One region of the Pseudomonas sp. AC252 genome, then DNA from elsewhere that is predicted to be linked to it. Evidence: predicted binding sites of a transcription regulator. Region 1 holds the regulator's gene; each other region holds the start of a gene.
The links. Region 1 encodes FliA, which starts transcription of late flagellar genes. Its sites were predicted from a motif close to CTAAAGTTTNNNNNNNNNNNGCCGNTAA; they were not measured.
Positions count from the first base shown of each region.

Region 1 (4,352 bases):
TCAACGCGACGCTCACCCTTGCGCAGGATGTCGAACACGTTTTCGGCGATGTGACAGCACTCCACCAGCTCATTGAGCTGAAGGAAGCCGGCGCCCCCTTTTACAGTGTGGAAACCGCGAAAAATTGCATTGAGCAGATCTGCATCATCCGGGCGGCTTTCCAGCTCGACCAGTTGTTCGGACAGTTGCTCAAGAATCTCGCCGGCCTCAACCAGGAAATCCTGAAGGATCTCTTCATCGGCGCCGAAGCTCATTAATGGGGTGCTCCTACAGGTCTAAAAACCCAAAAAACCCGAATTCCGAAACTCTAGAATCCAAGGCTGGATAACAAATCGTCCACATCGTCCTGACCGGACACAACGTCTTCTCGTTTATCGGCATGAATCTGCGGACCTTCACCCTGCGAGAGATGTTTTTGTGGATCTTTTTCAGCAAGCATTGCGGCGCGGTCATGTTCGATGCCCGCAAAGCGGTCGACCTGACTGGCCATGAGCACGAGTTTGAGCAGATTGCTTTCGACTTCGGTGACCAGTTGGGTCACACGCTTGATCACCTGACCTGTGAGGTCCTGGTAATCCTGAGCCAGCAGAATGTCGTTGAGGTTGCTCGACACCGCACGGTTGTCCGTGCTGCTGCGTGACAGAAAACCGTCGACCCGGCGCGCCAGTTCGCGGAACTCTTCTGCCCCGACCTCGCGACGCATGAAGCGGCCCCAATCGGCGCTCAAGGTCTGCGCTTCATCAGCGAGACTGTTGACCACCGGCGTGGCGCTTTCCACCAGATCCATGGTGCGGTTGGCCGCGGCTTCCGTCAGCTTGACCACATAGCCCAGGCGTTCGGTGGCGTCGGTGATTTGCGACACTTCCTCAGCCTGCGGCATGTGCGGATCGATCTGGAAATTGACGATCGCACTGTGCAGTTCACGTGTGAGCTTGCCCACTTCCTGATACAGGCCGCGGTCACGGGTCTGATTGAGCTCATGGATCAGTTGCACCGCGTCGCCGAACTTGCCTTTTTCAAGGCTCTCGACCAGTTCGACCGCGTGTTTTTTCAGGGTCGATTCGAAATCGCCCTGTGATGATTCGTTATGCTCCATAGCTCCCCCGCGCATTCATCAGCCGATGCGTTCGAAAATCTTCTCGATTTTGTCTTTCAACGCTTGAGCCGTGAAAGGTTTGACTACGTAACCGTTCACACCGGCCTGAGCGGCCTCGATGATCTGCTCGCGCTTGGCTTCAGCAGTCACCATCAACACCGGGAGGTGCTTGAGTTTTTCATCGGCGCGCACGTGACGCAGCAGGTCGATACCGGTCATGCCCGGCATGTTCCAGTCCGTTACCAGAAAGTCGATGCTGCCGCTGTTGAGCACCGGAATGGCGGTGACGCCATCGTCGGCCTCGACGGTGTTGGTGAACCCAAGATCGCGCAGCAGGTTCTTGATGATCCGCCGCATCGTTGAGAAGTCATCAACGATGAGGATTTTCATGTCTTTGTTCAATTCGACCTCCAAGCAGTCTTAAACGCGCCCAGCACCTGGACGCGCCACTTCAATCAATCGGCATAGCACTCGAAGTTTGTCTGGAGCACAACGGATCGAGACCGGCGCCGTTCATCACCGCACCAGCCTCGTTTCGCAGTGTCCCCACACTGCCTTCAGCGCGCTCGCCACTCCCCCAAACGCCCCCGCAGACGGGCCGCGCACTGGCTGTGTAACTGGCTGACCCGCGATTCACTGACGCCAAGGACTTCACCGATTTCCTTGAGGTTCAGCTCTTCGTCGTAGTACAGCGCCAACACCAGTCGCTCACGCTCCGGCAAATTGGCAATCGCGTCCGCCAGCGCCGACTGGAAGCGTTCATCTTCCAGATCGCGTGACGGCTCCATATGAGCACTCGCGCCATCCTCGTGCAGCCCTTCGTGTTCGCCGTCCTGCAACAGGTCGTCGAAACTGAACAGGCGGCTGCCCAAGGTGTCATTCAGAATCCCGTAGTAATCGTCGAGACTCAATTGGAGTTCGGCCGCAACCTCGTGATCTTTAGCGTCACGGCCGGTTTTAGCTTCAATCGAGCGAATCGCGTCGCTGACCATCCTGGTATTACGGTGAACCGAGCGTGGCGCCCAGTCCCCTTTGCGCACTTCATCGAGCATCGCGCCGCGGATTCGAATGCCCGCGTACGTTTCGAAACTGGCGCCTTTGCTGGCGTCGTATTTGGTCGAGACTTCGAGCAAACCGATCATCCCGGCCTGGATCAGGTCTTCGACCTGCACGCTGGCCGGCAGGCGTGCCAGCAAGTGATAGGCAATGCGCTTGACCAGTGGCGCGTAGCGCTCGATCAATTCGTATTGCGCGTCACGCGCCGACTTTTTGTAAAGATTCATGCCACTGGCGGTCATATCACAGGCCCTGCGGTTTGCTGCACGAGACGCTCGACGAAAAATTCCAGATGCCCGCGCGGGTTGGCCGGCAGCGGCCAGGTGTCGACCTTCTGGGCGATGGCCTTGAAGGCCAGCGCGCACTTGGAACGGGGAAAGGCTTCGTAGACGGCGCGCTGCTTCTGCACTGCCTTGCGCACGCTTTCGTCGTACGGCACGGCGCCGACGTATTGTAGGGCGACGTCGAGAAAGCGATCCGTGACCTTGGTCAACTTGGCGAACAGGTTGCGCCCTTCCTGCGGGCTCTGCGCCATGTTGGCCAGCACGCGGAAGCGGTTCATGCCGTAGTCGCGATTGAGCAACTTGATCAGCGCGTAAGCGTCGGTGATCGAAGTCGGCTCGTCGCAGACCACCAGCAACACTTCCTGGGCGGCGCGCACGAAACTGACTACCGAGTCACCAATGCCCGCAGCGGTGTCGATCACCAGCACGTCGAGATTGTCGCCGATGTCGCTGAACGCCTGGATCAGGCCAGCGTGTTGCGCCGGGCTCAGGTGCACCATGCTCTGCGTGCCGGAGGCCGCCGGCACGATGCGAATCCCGCCCGGGCCCTGCAACAGCACGTCGCGCAGTTCGCAACGGCCTTCGATGACGTCGGCCAGTGTGCGTTTGGGTGTCAGCCCCAGCAGAACGTCGACGTTCGCCAGGCCCAGGTCGGCGTCCAGCAGCATGACCCGACGGCCAAGCTCTGCCAGCGCCAGGGACAAGTTCACTGACACGTTAGTCTTGCCGACGCCACCTTTGCCGCCGGTCACCGCGATCACCTGTACGGGATGCATGCTGCCCATGTTATTTCTTTACCTTGTCTTGCATAGACGGAGGCCACATTACTGGCTGCGCGTTCACGATCGGAACAATGCGTGGCAGACCATCGATGTAGGTACAAAAACTGTTCATGATTACCTCAGCCAACCTGCTTGGTCGGGCTGTGATAGATATCAGCGAACATGTCAGCCATGGCTTCTTCGCTGGGTTCTTCCTGCATTTGCACGCTGACGGCGCGGCTGACCAGTTGATGACGACGCGGCAGATGCAGATCATCCGGAATCCGTGGGCCATCGGTCAGATACGCGACCGGCAATTCATGACTGATCGCCAGGCTCAACACTTCGCCGAGACTGGCCGTTTCATCCAGTTTAGTCAGGATGCAGCCGGCCAGCCCGCAACGCTTGTAACTGTGATAAGCGGCGGTTAGAACCTGTTTCTGGCTGGTGGTTGCCAGGACCAGATAATTTTTTGAGCGAATGCCACGCCCGGCCAGGCTCTCAAGCTGCATGCGCAACGCCGGATCACTGGCTTGCAGGCCGGCAGTATCGATCAAAACCACGCGCTTGCGTAGCAGTGGATCCAATGCCTGCACCAGCGACTGACCCGGATCGACGTGCGTTACCGGCACGTTAAGAATGCGCCCGAGGGTTTTCAATTGTTCCTGCGCGCCGATGCGGAAGCTGTCCATGCTCACCAGTGCGACGTTCTGCGCGCCGTACTTGAGCACGTAACGCGCGGCGAGCTTGGCCAGCGTGGTGGTCTTGCCCATGCCGGCGGGGCCGACCATGGCAATCACACCGCCCTCTTCCAGCGGCTCGACTTCCGGTACGGCAATCATCCGCGCCAGGTGCGCGAGCAGCATGCGCCAGGCCTGACGGGGTTCTTCGATATCGGTGATCATCGCCAGCAGATCGCGCGACAGCGGGCCGGACAGGCCGATGCGCTGCAGACGGCGATACAGATTGGCCTGGGCCGGACGGCTGCCTTGCAACTGATTCCAGGCCAGGGTGCCGAGCTGCACTTCCATCAGCTCGCGCAGGCTGTTCAATTCAAAACGCATCGAATCCAGTGCACGCGGATCGACACCCGCGGAGGCCTGCGCAGGGGCTGCGGCCGGGCGCGTCGGGGCGGCGTAGGTCGGCTCGCTCAGC
Region 1 is NZ_OZ409837.1:3,637,467-3,641,818, reverse strand. It holds gene ACZZZ4_RS16610 (chemotaxis protein CheA) at 1-254, opposite strand, end outside; gene ACZZZ4_RS16605 (protein phosphatase CheZ) at 308-1,096, opposite strand; gene ACZZZ4_RS16600 (chemotaxis response regulator CheY) at 1,115-1,486, opposite strand; gene fliA (RNA polymerase sigma factor FliA) at 1,654-2,394, opposite strand; gene fleN (flagellar synthesis regulator FleN) at 2,391-3,221, opposite strand; gene flhF (flagellar biosynthesis protein FlhF) at 3,338-4,352, opposite strand, start outside.

Region 2 (4,352 bases), 2.7 Mb from region 1:
TCACAGTCAGGATGATCAGGAACACACAGCAGCGTGATCCACCGTGGTAATAAGAAGCCCGGCTCGATGTCGGGCTTTCTGATTTTTTCCCTGCGGAATTTCTCTGATGGGGGAACGTGGAATTGATCCGCTGACATTAAGCGGTAGGTTGCGAGTGAAGCAGAGCGCAACTTTTCTCGAGGCATAAAAAAACGGCCTACCTTTCGGTAAGCCGTTTTTAGTACTTGGTGGCTACACAGGGACTTGAACCCCGGACCCCAGCATTATGAATGCTATGCTCTAACCAACTGAGCTATGTAGCCAAGTGGCGCGCATTATTCCCCTGAAATGGCAAAGCGTCAAGCGTAAATCGAAAATATTTCTTCCTGTTTTCAACCGCTTATCCTCCAGCCCCGAAAATCGGGGCCGGGGAGGGCGTCAGCGCAGTTGGAATCTGGCGGTATTGGCGCTCAGGGCTTCGCTGCCCTGGCTCAAGGTGTCGGCCGCGAGGTTCACCGCCCGTGCGCCTTCAAGCAAACGCACCGCCGCTTGATCGACCTGCTGGATATTGCCGCTGACTTCGTCGGCGGTGCTGGCCTGTTCTTCAACCGCCGTGGCGATTTGCGCCAGGGTGTCGGTGACGCTCTGTACGGCGCTGGCGATTTCTCCCAAGCGTTCGCCGAGTCCGGTGACCGCCTCGGCATCCGATTGCGCCTGGCCGCAGGCGGCTTCCATCAGGCTCACCGCTTCGTTGACCGTCGCGCGCAGGCTGTCGACGGTGCCAGCGATCTGCGCGGTGGACGATTGCGTGCGTTGCGAGAGGCTGCGCACCTCGTCGGCGACCACGGCAAAGCCGCGACCCTGTTCGCCGGCGCGGGCGGCTTCGATGGCGGCGTTGAGCGCGAGCAGGTTGGTCTGCTCGGCGACGCCGCGAATCGTGTCCACTACCAGTTGAATCTGTTGGCCTTGCTCGCTGACCCGGCCGAGCGCGGCGGCAGTGTCGTTCAGGCGCTGATTGAGCTGCTGAATGCTGGCCGTGGTGCGCTGGCTGTCGCGGCTGCTGTCGGCGGCGATGCGCCGGGTCTGCTGGGCGCTGCCGGAGGCCTGTTCGCAACTCTGCGCGACGCCTTGCGAGGTGGCGGCCAGTTGTGTGGCGGCAGCGGCGATCTGGCTGATCTGCAACTGCTGCGCCTCGACTTCGCTCAGGGCGCCGCTGGAGTGTTGGTTGAGGCTCCGCACCGCGTTGCTCAACTGCGAGGTCTCGTGGTCGACGCCAAGCATGCTGCTGCGCAGTTGCACCACAGCGACGTTGAGCGCGGTGCTGATCGCTGCCAGCTCATCGCGCCCCACCACCGGCACTTGCAGGCTCAGGTTGCCGTCGCGCAAAGCTTCGGCGAGTAGGGTGATGCCGCTGGCGCTGCGGCGGATCGAGGCTTGCAGGCAAACGAACAGGTACAACGCGGCCAGCAGCAGGCAACCGAAGATTGCGGCGACAAGAATGAACTGGCGGATCGCCGAGCTGTAATACGCATCGAGCCGCTGATCCAGCGCGACCAGGGATTGCTGGCGCAGGGACGCGAGGTCGGTGAGCAGCGCGTCGAGGCTGCGTTCGAAGTCTTCCGGCTTGAGGTTGATGCTGCCGCCGAACACACCGTCGTCGAGGACTTTCAGGCCGCTATCGAGGTGTTTCAGGCTGTCGTGATACTGACCGGCCCAGGCTTGCAGCTCGACTGGCAGACGCGCCTCCAGCAGGCCGGCGGTTTTCACCAGTTGCTCGCGGGCGTCGCCGATGCGGCTGCGCAGGTCGCGCAACTGCAAGCGGCTCTGCAGGGTGAACTGCCCGGAGACCACCGAAGCCTGGCCGACTGCGGCGAGACGCCCGACCCGCTCGATCAGGTCAGGTGCGTGTTGCGTGGAAATCTGCGTCAGCAAGTAGGTTTCCAGCCACGGCGCTAGGGTCAGGCGATTATCCATGACGATCTGCTCGCGCAAGGCTTGCAGCGCGCCCAGGGCATTGGTGAAGCGGTCGTAACCGTCCGGCCACCAGCCAACGCTGCTGAGACTTTTCGAATCCAGACCATTGAGTGCGGTTTGCAGCGCCTGATAGCGCGCGAGGATTTCGTCCTCGGCGCCTTGCTGGCTCAGTGCATTGCCCAACTCCGTGGTGGCTTGCAGCACCGCCGGTTGCACGCCGTCGAAGGCAGCCATGGCGGCGAGGGTGGCCGGTGTCGGCTGACGATTGGTCTCGGTGGCGCGCCAGCGGGCGGCGCGGTCGCGTTGCGCGGCGAGCAGGTTGTCCAGCGCATCCAGCGCGAGCAATTGACGCACACCGGCACGTTCGCCGGAGATCAGATTGAGCTTCTCGCGATAGTCATGGCCGATCATCAACAGGCTGCCGGCCAGCGGCAGAATGAACAGCAGAAACAATAATTGGAATTTACCTGCGAAGCCAAACCGCCCCAGCAATTTGATCCCCGGTGAAAGGAAAGCCTGCATGCCTCATGACTCCTCTGGACACCACGCACCATTGGCGTGCATCGCGAACCTTTGGGCTGCGACCTGTGCCCTCTAAAAGGCCTCGAAAGTTCACCCATGCCCGCTCTGTAGGCCGGCTCTGTAGCGAAACTTCCCATTGTCGAGCGCCTTTGTAAGGCGATCGTGTTCAAGGGCAGAAGCAAGGCAAGATTCAGACCATGGCGTTGCGCTATCACCGTTCGCTCGACGACCAGTTAGTTAGCTGCCTAAGGGGATAGCGCGAGCGCACCGAAAAATGGCACATTGACGCACCTGCCTGCGGGCACTCATCTGCTGTCCGGAAATTTTCATGGCTATCAGCAACGTTCAGACCGCCGCTGCCTCGGCGACCGCTGCTCCGCAAAGCAGCCCCTTGGTGATGCGCATCATCGGCGCGGTGGCGCTGGCGCATTTGATCAACGACCTGATCCAGTCGGTGCTGCCTTCGATCTATCCGATGCTCAAGGCCAACTACGGCCTGACGTTTACCCAGGTCGGCCTGATCACCTTGACCTTCCAGTTGACCGCGTCGCTGTTGCAGCCGTGGGTCGGTTATCACACTGATCGCCACCCGAAACCGTGGCTGTTGCCGGCGGGCACGGTGTGTACGTTGATCGGCATTCTGATGATGTCGGTGGTCGGCAGCTTCCCGATGATTCTGCTGGCGGCGGCGCTGATCGGCATTGGCTCGTCGACCTTTCACCCGGAAGCCTCGCGTGTTGCGCGTCTGGCTTCGGGTGGACGCTTTGGCCTGGCACAATCGACCTTCCAGGTCGGTGGCAATGCCGGCTCCGCGTTCGGCCCGTTGCTGGCGGCGGCGATCATCATTCCCTTCGGCCAGGGCAATGTGGCGTGGTTCGGTCTGTTCGCGGTGTTTGCGCTGTTTGTGCTGTACCGCATCAGCCGCTGGTACGCCAACCACCTGAACCTGTTCAAGCTCAAGGCCGGCCAGGCGGCGACGCACGGCTTGTCGAAGGGCAGGGTGACCAGTGCGCTGGTGGTGCTGGGGCTACTGGTGTTCTCCAAATATTTCTACATGGCCAGTTTCACCAGCTACTTCACCTTCTACCTGATCGAGAAGTTCGACCTGTCGGTGGCCAGCTCGCAGCTGCACTTGTTCCTTTTCCTGGGCGCAGTGGCGGCGGGGACGTTCTTCGGTGGACCGATTGGCGACAAGATCGGGCGCAAGGCAGTGATCTGGTTTTCCATCCTGGGGGTGGCGCCATTCACCTTGATCCTGCCGCATGTCGATCTGTTCTGGACCAGCATTCTCAGCGTGGTGATCGGCTTCATTCTCGCCTCGGCGTTCTCAGCGATCGTGGTGTACGCGCAGGAACTGGTGCCGGGTAATGTCGGGATGATTGCCGGGATTTTCTTCGGCCTGATGTTTGGTTTCGGCGGGATTGGCGCCGCGCTGCTCGGGCATCTGGCGGATGTGCACGGGATTGAGTACGTGTATTTCCTGTGCTCGTTCCTGCCGTTGTTTGGTGTGTTGGCGATCTTCCTGCCGCGTACTAAAAAGGCGTGATCAGACGAATCGAACTGTGGGAGCGAGCCTGCTCGCGAATGGGTGGGTCAGTTGACGAATGCTTAGCTGACACGCCGCATTCGCGAGCAGGCTCGCTCCCACAGGGAAATGTACGCAGTCACTGAATTTCAGGCACAAAAAAGCCGCGTATCAAACGCGGCTTTTTCTTGCCCGGCTGTTGCTTAGACGTTGAAACGGAAGTGCATCACGTCGCCGTCCTTGACGATGTAATCCTTGCCTTCCAGGCGCCATTTGCCGGCTTCCTTGGCGCCGGCTTCGCCCTTGTACTGGATGAAGTCGTTGTAGGCGATGACTTCGGCACGGATGAAGC
Region 2 is NZ_OZ409837.1:922,171-926,522, reverse strand. It holds partial or broken gene ACZZZ4_RS04305 (helix-turn-helix domain-containing transcriptional regulator) at 1-37, shown strand, start outside; tRNA gene ACZZZ4_RS04300 (tRNA-Met) at 226-302, opposite strand; gene ACZZZ4_RS04295 (methyl-accepting chemotaxis protein) at 418-2,475, opposite strand; gene ACZZZ4_RS04290 (MFS transporter) at 2,804-4,021, shown strand; gene ychF (redox-regulated ATPase YchF) at 4,204-4,352, opposite strand, start outside.
Region 2: the regulator FliA is predicted to act here: its motif matches at 2,642-2,669, upstream of ACZZZ4_RS04295 (methyl-accepting chemotaxis protein).

Region 3 (4,352 bases), 820 kb from region 1:
TGAGTTCTACCACCTGCGCCGACAGCGCGCGGCTGGCATCTTCGGTCTGGTGCGCACCTTGCGCTGTGCGTTCGCCGGCTCGGTTGATCTCGACGATGTTCTGGTCGATGTCATGGGCCACGGCGGTCTGCTGTTCGACGGCGGCGGCGATCTGCTGGTTCTGGTCGACGATCATGCCCACCGCGCCAAGAATATTTTCCAGTGCCTGCTGGACCTTCTCCGACTGCCCGACCGTGCCATTGGCCATCTGATGGCTGACACCCATGGCCTTCACCGCCGCGCCGACGCCGCCGTGCAACTTGGCGATCATCTGTTCGATTTCTTCGGTCGATTGCTGGGTGCGCTTGGCCAAGGTGCGCACTTCGTCGGCGACCACGGCAAAACCGCGCCCCTGCTCACCGGCCCGGGCCGCTTCGATCGCGGCGTTGAGCGCCAGCAGGTTGGTCTGTTCGGCGATGCTTTTGATCACTTCCAGCACCTGGCTGATCGACTGGCTGTCGCTGGCCAGTTGATTGATCACTAGCACCGACTGATCGATTTCGCTGGCCAGCGCGGCAATGCTGCCTTGCTGCGATTCCACCAGACCGCGCCCGCTGAGGGTTTCGTCGTTGACGCTATGGGCGCTGCTCACCGCGGCCGCAGCACTGCGCGCGACTTCCATTGACGTCGCCGACATCTGGTTCATCGCCGTCGCCACTTGTTCGATCTGCGTACGCTGCCCGGCGACGGCCTGATTGCTTTGCGCCGACACGCTTTCGACCTGTCCGGCCTGACGCTCGACCTCGCCGACGGTGTGACCGACACGTTCGATCAAGTCGTGAATCTTCTTCACCGTGCCGTTGAACACCTCGCCCAACTCGCCCAGTTCATCACGGCTGCTGGCCTTGAAGTTGACGGTCATGTCACCGGCCGCGACCTTGTCCATCATCGCGCCAAGGCTTTTCAGGGTGGTGCGGGTCGAGGCGTAGAAACCGCCATAAAGATAGAAAATCAGCACGAACACCACCGACAGCGCCGAGGCTTGCAGAATCATGTGCGTGCGATTCTGCGCCAGACGCTGCTGCAACTGGCTGCCGAGGAATTTCAGCGTGGCCTGATTGAGCTGGTAGGTGTGTTCCATCAGCCCGGTGACCTGATCGTAGAACGCCTGCCACGGCGCATCGAGGGTGTCGGCCATCACCACTTGTTCTTCGAACAGCTCGCTGGCCTGCTTGAGTGAAGCCTTGCTGGTGTCGGCCTGGGCACTGAGGGATTCGCGTGCGGCGCTGCTGGAACCGAGGGCGTCTTGCAGTTTCAGCGCGTACTCGGCCTGGAGCTTTTCGATCTGCACCAGCAACTCGTCAAAACGCGTGCTCGAGGAACTGTTGAGAAAGCCCTGGCCCAACGAATACGAGCCCATCGCTCGGCCCTCGCCGAGGGTCTGCGTGATGCTAGGGGTAATCAGCGTGACCAGTTCGCTGAGCTGGCGAATGTCGCTCTGGTTATCGCGGCTCAACCCGGCCTGACTGGTGATGATCTGGCTGAAAATCTGCGCATTGGCCAGCAACTTGCCAATCAACGCGCTTTTGCTTTGCAGCGAGCTCTCCGCTTGCTGGGCCTTGAACGCGGCGATCATTTCATCGCGTTTCGCCTCGAACTGCTTGATCTGCTCCGGGTCCTCGGTCATCGCCGCCAGCCCTTCCAGGCGCGCGAGCAAAGCCTGCTCCAGCGTCTGGATCTGCGCTTCGACATTGCCCGCCTTGGCGGACTGGCCGAGGGTGACGTCGATCTGCACCAGATTGTTCAGGGTCTCCAGATCGCGACGCAGGCTCAAGCTGCTGCCCAACAGGTCGAGGCTCTGCAGTTCGACGCGGGTGCCCTGAAATTCGCGATAGGAGTCGCGCACCAGATAGAAATTGGTCACCAGCATCGGCACCAGGAACAGCACGCTGATCAGGCTGAACTTCATGCCGAAGCTCAGACGGTTCATCAGCGAGACGGCGGGATAGAGCAAGCTCTTCACTGGAAGTCTCCCTTGGTTTTTCTTGTTTTTATTGGCAGGCGCGGAGCGACAGCAGATAGCCACTATCGGGCGCTATCTCTGTATAGCGCAAATCGGCGGGAGGTTTTGTAACTTAAGGTTAATGGCGATGCAGTGATCGCCACAGTCAAAAGCGAAAAGATCGTCCGATCGCGGCCCGAGCCTTCGGCAGCTCCTTGTATCTCGACTAACGCTCCGTCAGGAGCGATAGTTCTCGACTGATCATCGAGGGAGGGACTTGGAAGCCGCGCAGCTCCTTAGGCTTTTTGCCTGTGACGTAGATCGTGCTCCAGCCCTCCACACTCACTCGTACAGTTCGCACGGTATCTTGGGCCCGCCTGCGGCGAGAGCCCGCATTCGCAAGGTTGGACAGAGTGACGTGATGATCGCAACAGGGAACAAGTGGAGAAACGATCATGTCCGGTTTCGTTGGCGTCGACATCGCAAAGAACACCTTTGATATCGCTACACACCAGCCCAACGGCAAGCACAAAACCAAGGCCAAGCTGGCCAACGATCCAAAGGGCTTTAAAGAGTTTGAGGCGTGGCTAGAAAAAAACGCCGAGCGTTCGGCCCTGATCGTGATGGAAGCCACGAGCGTTTACCACTTGGAACTCGCGGAGTTCGTTTACAACAAAGGCTTCCGGGTCTGCGTCGTGAACCCGGCTACGACCAAAGCGTACGCTGACAGCGAACTGCGCCGCATCAAGACTGATAAAAGTGATGCCAAACTGATCGCCGACTTTGCCCGGGAAAAAGATCAAAAACTTCACCCATGGGCGCCTGAGCCGCTGAAATACCGCCAGTTGAAAGCAATGGTGCGCCGCTTGGATGACCTTCAGGAAATGGAACAAATGGAGCTTAATCGTCTGGACGTTTCCGACGAAAAGGTCAAAGACTCGATCAACTCCGTTCTGCGCCATATTGAAAAAGAGATCGTAGAAACGCACAAGGCGATCAAAAAACACATCGATGACGACCCGGATATGCGTCAGATGCGGGATCTCATCGTCACCATCGACGGCATCGGACAAAAAACGCTTGAACGATTGCTGGCCGAACTGGGTGACTTGCGCAAATACAGTGATCCTCGCCAACTGGTCGCTGCTGCAGGGCTCAATCCAAAGCTGCAGGAATCAGGAAAGCTCAAAGGTCATACCCTGATCTCAAGAGTAGGGTCGGCACGGCTGCGTGCAGGCCTCTACATGCCTGGCATGGTGGCGCTGAAACACAATAAGGCGATCAAGGCGATGAAAGAACGCCTGGAGGCCAACGGCAAGGCCCCCAAGCAGATCATCTGCGCAGCAATGCGCAAGCTGCTGCACTTCGTTTACGGAGTGCTCAAGTCTGGACTGCCATATGACCCGAAACTTGCGCTTGCCCGGTGAGGCTCAAGACGGTATCTACAGGGAAATGCGATCCCATGTAGGAGTTGCCGCAGGCTGCGATCTTTTGATCTTCTCTAATCAGTGAACCAGAACAGTCCACAAGGCAAACCCGGCATACCACAGCACCGCCGCGCGCAGCAGCAGTTCCCACAGGCAGTCGAGGGTGTTGATGCCGTCCGGGCCGACCACTGGCGGTGGAACCTCCCCGGCTGCCAAGCCCACCTTGTTGATCAACTGCGCAGCGCTGATGTTCCAGTTCAGCAGTTCGTGCAGCATCACTCGACTGACCGCGACGAAGTTGCCGACCAGCGCCAGACTCGCCGCCAGCAAACGCACCGGCACCCAATCGAAGGCATGGCGCAGCTGCGCAGCACGCTCGACCAGCGCCGGGTTGGTCCCGTGCTCTTCGGCCAGCGCCAACAGCCGATAGGCCAATGCCGCCACCGGACCGAGGAGGAAGTACCAGAAGATCACCGCGAAAAAACTCTGATAGGCCTGCCACAACAAATGACCTTGCACTTGCTCGAGCAATTGCTCGCCGCTGTCAGCGCAGATGTTCAGGTCGCGCTTGGCCACGTGCGCCGCCGCTTGCAGATCCTCACGACGCCAGGCATCGCGAAACGGCCCGAGGCCGCCGAGCAGATCGCCACGCCCGAGGCTGTAAATCACCACCAACAAGTGCACCGGCAGCGCCAGCAGACCGTAAGCCACCGGTTCCAGTACCAGCAGCAACAGCGCCAGCAACGCCACCGGGCACAGCACCAGAATCGTCAGCACCAGCCACGGCTGCCTGGCCAGTCGATTGCTGTTTTCGAGTTTGTGCAGTTCGCGGATCCATCCGCCGTCGCGTTGAAGCCGATGGCGCAGGGCCGAAAACTTCTCGATCCACACCGCCAGCAGTAACACCAGAAAACTCATTGTCCTTCCTCTTTTGCCAGGGCGGC
Region 3 is NZ_OZ409837.1:2,819,363-2,823,714, reverse strand. It holds gene ACZZZ4_RS12835 (methyl-accepting chemotaxis protein) at 1-2,002, opposite strand, end outside; gene ACZZZ4_RS12830 (IS110 family RNA-guided transposase) at 2,437-3,408, shown strand; gene ampE (regulatory signaling modulator protein AmpE) at 3,487-4,326, opposite strand; gene ampD (1,6-anhydro-N-acetylmuramyl-L-alanine amidase AmpD) at 4,323-4,352, opposite strand, start outside.
Region 3: the regulator FliA is predicted to act here: its motif matches at 2,092-2,119, upstream of ACZZZ4_RS12835 (methyl-accepting chemotaxis protein).

Region 4 (4,352 bases), 2.6 Mb from region 1:
CCACCGCTATCGCGGGCAAGCCCGGCTCCCACAGGTTTTCGTGCTGCTCGAAGATCCGGCGCATTCGCGAGCAGGCTCGCTCCCACCTTTGATCTTTATTCCAAGCCCCGCATCGCGCGGGGCTTTTTATTGGCTGTCGATCACAGCTGGAAGCGTCGCACCATGCCCTGCAGGGCATTGGCCAGCTGCGACAATTCATGGCTCGACGCGCTGGTCTGATCGGCCCCGGCAGCGGAACGCACCGACAGGTCGCGAATGTTCACCAGATTGCGATCCACTTCCCGCGCCACCTGCGCCTGCTCCTCGGCAGCGCTGGCGATCACCAGGTTGCGCTCGTGAATCTCGTGCACCGACGCCGTAATCGTCACCAGCGCCTCACCCGCCCGCTCGGCCAGAACCAAAGTGCTCGCCGCACGAGATGCGCTGGCCTGCATTGACTCCAGCGCCTGGCTCGAACCGCTGCGCATGCCTTGCACCATCTGCTCGATTTCCTGCGTCGATTGCTGGGTGCGATACGCCAGCGCGCGTACCTCATCGGCCACTACCGCAAAACCGCGACCGCTTTCACCCGCACGTGCCGCTTCAATGGCAGCATTGAGCGCCAGCAGATTGGTCTGCTCGGCGATGGCGCGAATCACGTCCAGAACCTTGCCGATGTCCTGCGACTGATTGGCCAGCGACTGCACCAGTTCACCGGTGTTCTGCACATCGCTGGCCAGCGCATTGATCGCGCTGGCGGTTTCGCTGACGCGCTCCTGGCCCAATTGCGCCGACTGACTGGACTGGCGCGTGGCATCGGAGGTCGACACCGCGTTGCGCGCGACCTCCTCCACCGCAGCGGTCATCTGGTTGACCGCAGTGGCGGCTTGCTCGATTTCGTTGTTCTGCTCTTGCAGGCCTTGGGTGCTGTCGACGGTGACGGCGCTCAGTTCGTCAGCGGCAGTGGCCAGTTGTGTGGCTGAGCCGCTGATACCTTGCAGGGTCTCGCGCAGGTTCTGTTGCATCGTCGCCAAGGCCTTGAGCAAGCGGCTGACTTCGTCATTGCCATGGGTTTCGATCGGTCGGGTCAGATCGCCCTTGGCGACACTTTCAGCGGCCTCCACAGCGCTGCTCAGCGGGCGCACGATACTGCGTGTGAGCAACATCGCCAGCGCCACCGTGGCCAGCGCTGCCAAGGCAATGAAAAGAGTAACGATGGTGCGCGAGGTTTCATAATGCGCAGCGGACTTCTCGCTTTCGGCAGCGACCTGGCGGGCGAACAGATCGGCGAGATCGTTGAGTTGCTTGCCGGAGCCGTCGACCACAGTCTTCATATCGACCAACAGCAATTTGGTCAGCTCGTCACGCTTGCCCTGCTCGGCGAGGGTGAATGACTGGGCAATGCCAGTGCGGTACGCAGCGAAGGTTTTCTTGAACTGGTCGTACAGCTGCTGGCCTTCGGCAGTGTCGACCAGTTTGTCGTAGGCGGCGATCTTCTCGCTCAGCTCCTTGTCGCGGGTGTCCATCTGGCCGCGATAGGTGGCGATGTTGGCCGGATCCTGATCGAGCGCCATGCGCAGGGAGATAGTGCGGATGCGCAGCATCAGTTCACGGATCTCGTCGCCGCCACGGATGCTCGGCAACCAGCGGTTCTCCACCGCCACCTCACTGTCGCGGATGCTCGACATCTGCCCTAGCGCAAACACGCCGAGCAAGGCCACCAATACCGCGATCAGGGCAAATCCCAGGGCAGCCCGGGGAGCAATATTCAACTGACGAAGCAACATGACGAACGCCCTTATTCTTGTAATGGCCAGATCAAGGGGCGAAGCGTTGGCAGTCCCCTCGTGTTAGCGGGCTATCGGCAGGTTGTATGACGACTTGAAGGGATTCGCCTTTCGGCAGGCAAAAAAATCCCCGTATCTTTCGATACGAGGATTTTCAATATGGTCGGGGTAAGGGGATTCGAACTCCTGACATCCTGCTCCCAAAGCAGGCGCGCTACCGGACTGCGCTATACCCCGGTAAAAAAAGGCGACCTTTCAAAGATCGCCTTCTTCGATCAGCGCTTTTGGCCTCTGATCTTAAGATTCGATCCCAGCGCAAACTGGTTTCAAAAATGGTGGGTCGTGTGGGATTCGAACCTACGACCAATTGGTTAAAAGCCAACTGCTCTACCAACTGAGCTAACGACCCAAATATGGTCGGGGTAAGGGGATTCGAACTCCTGACATCCTGCTCCCAAAGCAGGCGCGCTACCGGACTGCGCTATACCCCGGTTTGAAATTGGCTCCGTGACCAGGACTCGAACCTGGGACCCAATGATTAACAGTCATTTGCTCTACCGACTGAGCTATCACGGAACTACATATTTCAATTTACAACGGTGAAGCTTTGTTGCATCTCGCCACCCGTTCGCATCGCTGCGTTCGTGTGTCTGAGGCGCGCTATTCTACAACCTAGAACACCTCTGTCAACCCCCTAAATTGCTTTCAAGTTAATGATTTGCAACTTATTTCAGATTCCAACCCAGTGGGTTGAAACGCTGCCGGTGACTGACTGCGGGGCGCACTTTACAAGCCTTTTCCTTTGAGTTCAACAGCCTGGCGAAAAAAGGCCTCGCATTGCGAGGCCTTCCCGGTTTCATTGTCGCCAAGGCTTAGCCGAAAACGATTACGTCGTTCTCGACCTTGCCGGTGGCGGTGTCGCCAGGCATGAAATGACCCGACAGGATCAACTGCGCCAGCGGGTTTTCGATCCAGCGCTGGATCGCCCGTTTCAGAGGCCGTGCGCCATACACCGGGTCGTAACCGACCGCGATCAGCTTGTCCATCGCTTCCGGGCTCAGCTCCAGCTTCAGCTCGCGCTCGGCCAGACGACTGCGCAGACGACCCAACTGGATCTCGGTAATCCCGGCGATCTGATCCCGCGCCAGCGGCTCGAAGATCACCACCTCGTCGACCCGGTTGATGAACTCCGGACGGAAGTGCGACGTCAGCGCGTCCATCACCGCAGCGCGCTGCGCCTCACGATCACCGACCAGTTCCTGGATCTGCATCGATCCCAGGTTGGACGTCATCACGATCACCGTGTTGCGGAAGTCCACCGTACGCCCGTGACTGTCGGTCAGCCGGCCATCCTCAAGCACTTGCAGCAGGATGTTGAACACATCCGGATGGGCCTTCTCGACTTCGTCCATGAGGATCACCGAGTACGGCTTGCGACGCACCGCTTCGGTCAGATAACCGCCCTCTTCATAACCGACGTAGCCTGGTGGCGCGCCGATCAGACGAGCCACGGAATGTTTCTCCATGAACTCGGACATGTCGATCCGTACCATAGCCTCTTCGGTATCGAAGAGGAACTCGGCCAAGGCCTTGCACAGCTCGGTTTTACCGACGCCGGTCGGGCCGAGGAACATGAACGAGCCGCTCGGACGATTCGGGTCGGACAACCCGGCGCGGGAACGCCGCACGGCGTTGGCCACGGCCACGACCGCTTCTTCCTGACCGATCACCCGTTTGTGCAACAGGCTTTCCATCTTCATCAGCTTGTCGCGCTCGCCTTCAAGCATTTTCGACACCGGGATACCGGTCCACTTCGACACGACTTCGGCAATCTCTTCCTCGGTCACCTTGCTGCGCAGCAACTGGTTTTCGCTCTTGCCGTGCTGGTCGACCATTTGCAGGCTGCGCTCCAGATCCGGGATCACCCCGTACTGCAACTCGGCCATGCGATTCAGGTCGCCTTTGCGGCGTGCGGCTTCCAACTCCTGACGCGATTGCTCGATCTTCTGCTGAATCTGCGCAGAACCCTGCACCTCGGCTTTTTCCGAGTTCCAGATTTCTTCCAGATCGGAATACTCACGCTCGTGACGCTCGATTTCTTCCTGGAGTTTTTCCAGGCGTTTCTTCGCTGCGTCGTCACTTTCTTTCTTCAGTGCCTGGGATTCAACCTTCAGCTGAATCAGGCGCCGCTCCAGACGATCGAGCACTTCCGGTTTGGAGTCGATCTCCATACGGATACGGCTGGCGGCCTCGTCGATCAGGTCGATGGCCTTGTCCGGCAGTTGCCGATCAGTGATGTAGCGATGGCTGAGTTTCGCCGCGGCAATGATCGCGCCGTCGGTGATCGCCACCTTGTGGTGAACCTCGTAACGCTCTTTAAGGCCACGCAGGATTGCGATGGTATCTTCCTCGCTCGGCTCGTCCACCAGGACTTTCTGGAAACGCCGCTCGAGCGCCGCATCCTTCTCAATATATTGGCGGTACTCGTTGAGCGTGGTCGCGCCGACGCAGTGCAACTCGCCGCGAGCCAACGCTGGCTTGAGCATGTTGCCGGCGTCCATCGAGCCTTCGCCTTTACCGGCGCCG
Region 4 is NZ_OZ409837.1:1,004,276-1,008,627, forward strand. It holds gene ACZZZ4_RS04675 (methyl-accepting chemotaxis protein) at 141-1,766, opposite strand; tRNA gene ACZZZ4_RS04680 (tRNA-Pro) at 1,927-2,003, opposite strand; tRNA gene ACZZZ4_RS04685 (tRNA-Lys) at 2,100-2,175, opposite strand; tRNA gene ACZZZ4_RS04690 (tRNA-Pro) at 2,181-2,257, opposite strand; tRNA gene ACZZZ4_RS04695 (tRNA-Asn) at 2,267-2,342, opposite strand; gene clpB (ATP-dependent chaperone ClpB) at 2,639-4,352, opposite strand, start outside.
Region 4: the regulator FliA is predicted to act here: its motif matches at 1,838-1,865, upstream of ACZZZ4_RS04675 (methyl-accepting chemotaxis protein).